Regions from separate parts of the Streptomyces sp. NPDC040610 genome, predicted to be linked through region 1. Evidence: predicted binding sites of a transcription regulator. Region 1 holds the regulator's gene; the other holds the start of a gene.
The links. The regulator HrcA, encoded in region 1, represses chaperone genes, less so after heat shock. The targets are predictions, from matches to a motif close to TTNGCACTCNGNNNNNCNGAGTGCNAA.

Region 1 (2,196 bases):
ACACCTCGCCACGGCCGCGGCACATGTCACAGGTCTGCGCGGAGGTGCCGGGCGCGGCCCCTTCGCCGGAACACGTCGTACAGACGACGGCCGTGTCGACCTGGATGTCCTTGGTGGTGCCGAAGGCGGCCTCTTCGAGGTCGATCTCCAGGCGGATCATGGCGTCCTGGCCGCGCCGGGTGCGCGAACGCGGCCCGCGCTGCGACGCCGTACCGAAGAACGCGTCCATGATGTCGGAGAAGTTGCCGAAGCCACCCGCTCCGAAGCCGCCCGCGCCACCGGCGCCGCCGGCCTGGGACAGCGGGTCGCCGCCGAGGTCGTAGACCTGCTTCTTCTGCGGGTCCGACAACACCTCGTACGCGGCGTTGATCTCCTTGAAGCGCTCTTGCGTCTTCGGGTCAGGATTGACGTCCGGGTGCAGCTCGCGTGCGAGCCGCCGGAAGGCCTTCTTGATGTCGTCCTGGGAAGCGTCGCGGCGCACGCCTAGTACGGCGTAGTAGTCCGTGGCCACTTACGACTCCGCCAGGATCTGTCCGACGTAACGTGCCACTGCGCGTACTGCTCCCATCGTTCCCGGATAGTCCATGCGGGTCGGTCCGACCACGCCCAGCTTGGCCACTGCCTCGCTCCCCGAACCGTAGCCGACGGAGACCACCGACGTGGAGCTGAGCCCCTCGTGGGCGTTCTCGTGCCCGATCTTGACGGTCATGCCCGAATCCGTCGCCTCACCAAGCAACTTGAGGAGGACGACCTGCTCCTCCAGGGCCTCGAGGACCGGCCTGATGGTGAGGGGAAAGTCATGTCCGAAGCGGGTGAGATTGGCGGTGCCGCCGATCATCAGCCGCTCCTCGGTCTCCTCCACCAGCGTTTCGAGGAGGGTGGAAAGGACCGTGGTCACCGTCCCCCGGTCGTCCTTGTCGAAGGATTCGGCCAGGTCCTGCACCAGCTGCGGCACGTCCGAGAAGCGGCGGCCCGCGACCCGGCTGTTGAGCCGCGCCCGCAGGTCCGCGAGCGACGTCTCGCCGAACGGCGCCGGGCAGTCGATCATGCGCTGCTCGACCCGACCGGTGTCGGTGATGAGGACCAGCATCAGGCGGGCCGGGGCCAGCGAGAGCAGTTCCACGTGCCGCACCGTGGAGCGGGTCAGCGACGGATACTGCACCACCGCGACCTGCCGGGTCAGCTGCGCGAGCAGCCGCACCGTGCGCCCGACGACGTCGTCCAGGTCGACCGCGCCGTCCAGGAAGTTCTGGATCGCGCGCCGCTCCGGCGCCGTCATGGGCTTGACGCCCGCGAGCCGGTCCACGAACAGGCGGTACCCCTTGTCGGTCGGGATGCGCCCGGCGCTGGTGTGCGGCTGGGCGATGAACCCTTCCTCCTCCAGGGCGGCCATGTCGTTGCGGACCGTGGCCGGGGAGACGCCGAGGTGGTGGCGTTCGGTGAGCGCCTTGGAGCCGACGGGCTCCTCCGTGCCCACGTAGTCGTGGACGATGGCGCGCAGCACTTCCAGCCTGCGTTCACTGAGCATCGCGCACCTCCAGCTGCCGTCCCTCGCCCCGAGCCCCCGGTGGTGGCCCCTCGCCCTGGCACTCACCCCGGGCGAGTGCCAGCCTTCACCGAGTCAGTGTACGGCCGGTGGGTACAGGCCCGGCAAGGGCCGACCCCGTTGTCATGCCGACGGGTGCCGCCCTTGTCCTGCCTTGTCACGCCGACGGCCGCCGCCGCTGTCGCCCCAGGTCCCGCGGACGGGTGCCGCCGCCGTCGTGCCACGCCACGCCGACGGGTGCCGCCGCCCGCCCCCGCCCTGCCCCCCGCGCCCCGGCGGCGCTAGCGTCACCCCATGGACACGATCACGCCCTCCCCCGCCCCCGCCCCGGCCTGGGAGGAGGCGGGCTGGGAACGGCTCGCCGCGCGCGTGGGGCGGTGCAGGCTGCCCGTGTGGGACTGCACGGCCGGGCTCGTCGTCGGCACCGGCGCCGCCCTCATGATCGAGGCCGGGTCCAGCCTGCGCGAGGGCTCCCGGCTGCGCGCCGACGCCCGGCGGCTGCTCGGCGGCGACCGGCGTGTGACCCATCTCGCCCTCACCCACCCCCACTTCGACCATGTGCTCGGCGCCGCCGCGTTCGCGGGCGTCGAGGTGTTCGGCGCCGTCGGCCTCGACACCGTCCTGGAGCACGACCGCGACGGCCTGCGCGC
Region 2 (2,196 bases), on a different contig from region 1:
GTCGATGGGGCGCGCGGTGGCGAGCAGGTCGTCGGAGACGGCCTTGACCGCGGCGTCGATGCCCTTCTTCAGGGCGGCCGGGGAAGCACCGGCGGCGACGTTGCGCAGGCCCTCCTTGACCAGGGCCTGGGCCAGCACCGTGGCGGTGGTGGTGCCGTCACCAGCGATGTCGTTGGTCTTGGTCGCCACCTCCTTCACGAGCTGGGCGCCGAGGTTCTCGTACGGGTCCTCGACCTCGACCTCACGGGCGATGGTGACACCGTCGTTGGTGATGGTGGGGGCGCCGAACTTCTTGTCGATGACGACGTTGCGGCCCTTGGGGCCGATCGTCACCTTGACCGTGTCGGCAAGCTTGTTGACGCCGCGCTCGAGGGCGCGACGGGCGTCCTCGTCGAACTTCAGGATCTTCGCCATGGGAGCGGTTCAGCCCTCTCGGAAACTCGGGGGTCCGGGGGTTCGCCCCGGAAAACGTGCAGCAAACGAACTGCGCCCCTCGCCGCCCGGCAATCAGCGGGGTGACCAGGGGCGCAGCTCAAGCAAATCTGCCGGTGAAGCAGACGACTACTTCTCGACTACTTCTCGATGATCGCGAGCACGTCGCGGGCCGAGAGGACGAGGTACTCGTCGCCGTTGTACTTCACCTCGGTGCCGCCGTACTTGCTGTAGAGCACGACGTCGCCGACCTTCACGTCGAGCGGCAGGCGCTCGCCGTTCTCGAAGCGGCCCGGGCCCACGGCGAGGACAGCCCCCTCCTGGGGCTTCTCCTTCGCGGTGTCCGGGATGACCAGGCCAGAGGCCGTGGTCTGCTCGGCGTCGAGCGGCTGGACCACAATGCGGTCCTCAAGCGGCTTGATGGCAACCTTGGAGCTGGCGGTCGTCACGATCCGACCTCCCCCTTCGGAGATCTCGCGGGGTTAACTGATCTGAGGTGGCGACCAGGTGGATCCGTCGTCGCGGGTGCCGGACCTGCCCGTCGCTGTTGGCACTCTCCAGTGGGGAGTGCCAGGCCCGAGACTAGGACGACGATTAGCACTCGGTCAAGCGGAGTGCCAATGCAGGCGGTGTCACGGGGGGTCGGGGCGGGTCGCCCGGGCCGAGACCCGGGCTCACGCCTTCGGACAACGTCCCGCCCGGGCGCAGGGTTCCGAGCGGCCCCGGCCCGCACTGGTGCTCCGCCTGCGGCAGCTTGCGCGGGACCTTCCGCGGGATCTTCTCGGCCGCCTTCCGGCCGAGGCGCTCGATCGGGTCGACCGACTGCGCGCAGCCGGTCAGCAACAGCACGGGGGCGAGCACCCCCGCCGCGACCGCCGCCACCCGGACCCGAGCCCTCCGGACCCGAGCCACCCGGGCCCGCGCGGGCCGGCCCCGCGCGGGCCGCTTCACAGGTAGTCCTCCAGCCGCGCCACGGCGTACCCCTTGGCCGTGACCGTCCTGAGCACCGTGCGGACCATGTCGGGCATCGTGCCCTTCCAGTCCTCACGGCCGCGGAAGTGCGTGAGGATGATGTCCCCCGGGTGCAGGTCCTTGTCCCACTCGCGCCACTCCATGTGCCGGGCGAAGCCCTCGGAGGCCCACAGCGGCACCGCCTTGACGCCGCAGGACTTGGCGGCGCGCAGGGTGTCGCGGTTGTAGTTCCCGTACGGCGGCCGGAACAGCTCGGGCCGCTTCCCGTACCGCTTCTGGATGGTGTCCTGCATCCCGCAGATCTCCCGCCGCTGCCCCTCGTAGGAAAGACCCGGCAGATAGCGGTGGTTGAGCGTGTGGTTGTTCAGTACGACGCCGTTCCGCTGCATCCGCTTGAAGTAGCCGTAGTCCTCCTTGACCAGGTAGTCGCTGAGGAAGGCGGTGTACGGGATCTTCAGCTCGCGCATCATCCGCAGGAACGCCGGGTCCTTCTCGGCGCCGTCGTCGATCGTCAGGAAGACGACCTTGTCCTTGGTCGGGACGGTGGTGAACACCGGCGGCAGCTGCGCCTGCCCCTCGACCTCGAAGCCCTTGCGGGTGGTGATGCGGGGCTTGACGGCGGGCGCGGGGGGCGCGGCCAGCGGGGCCTGCACGAGCCCCCAGCGCTTCGCCGCGGCGGCCCGCGCGGCCTGCTTCGCGCGCAGCGCGTCGGCGTAGTCCCGCAGCGCCTGGGCGGGCGGGCCGAGGCGCGGCTGCTGGCCGTGCGCGCCGGAGCCGCCCCGCTCGTCGCCG

Region 2: a site for HrcA is predicted at 1,027-1,053, ahead of groES (co-chaperone GroES). Genes of this name have one in related genera too.

The regions. Positions count from the first base shown of each region.
Region 1 is NZ_JBVIXA010000004.1:665,593-667,788, reverse strand. Features, by position in the region: gene dnaJ (molecular chaperone DnaJ) at 1-511, opposite strand, end outside; gene hrcA (heat-inducible transcriptional repressor HrcA) at 512-1,528, opposite strand; gene ACZ6AA_RS18735 (MBL fold metallo-hydrolase) at 1,841-2,196, shown strand, end outside.
Region 2 is NZ_JBVIXA010000001.1:306,756-308,951, reverse strand. Features, by position in the region: gene groL (chaperonin GroEL) at 1-414, opposite strand, end outside; gene groES (co-chaperone GroES) at 573-881, opposite strand; gene ACZ6AA_RS01590 (polysaccharide deacetylase family protein) at 1,380-2,196, opposite strand, start outside.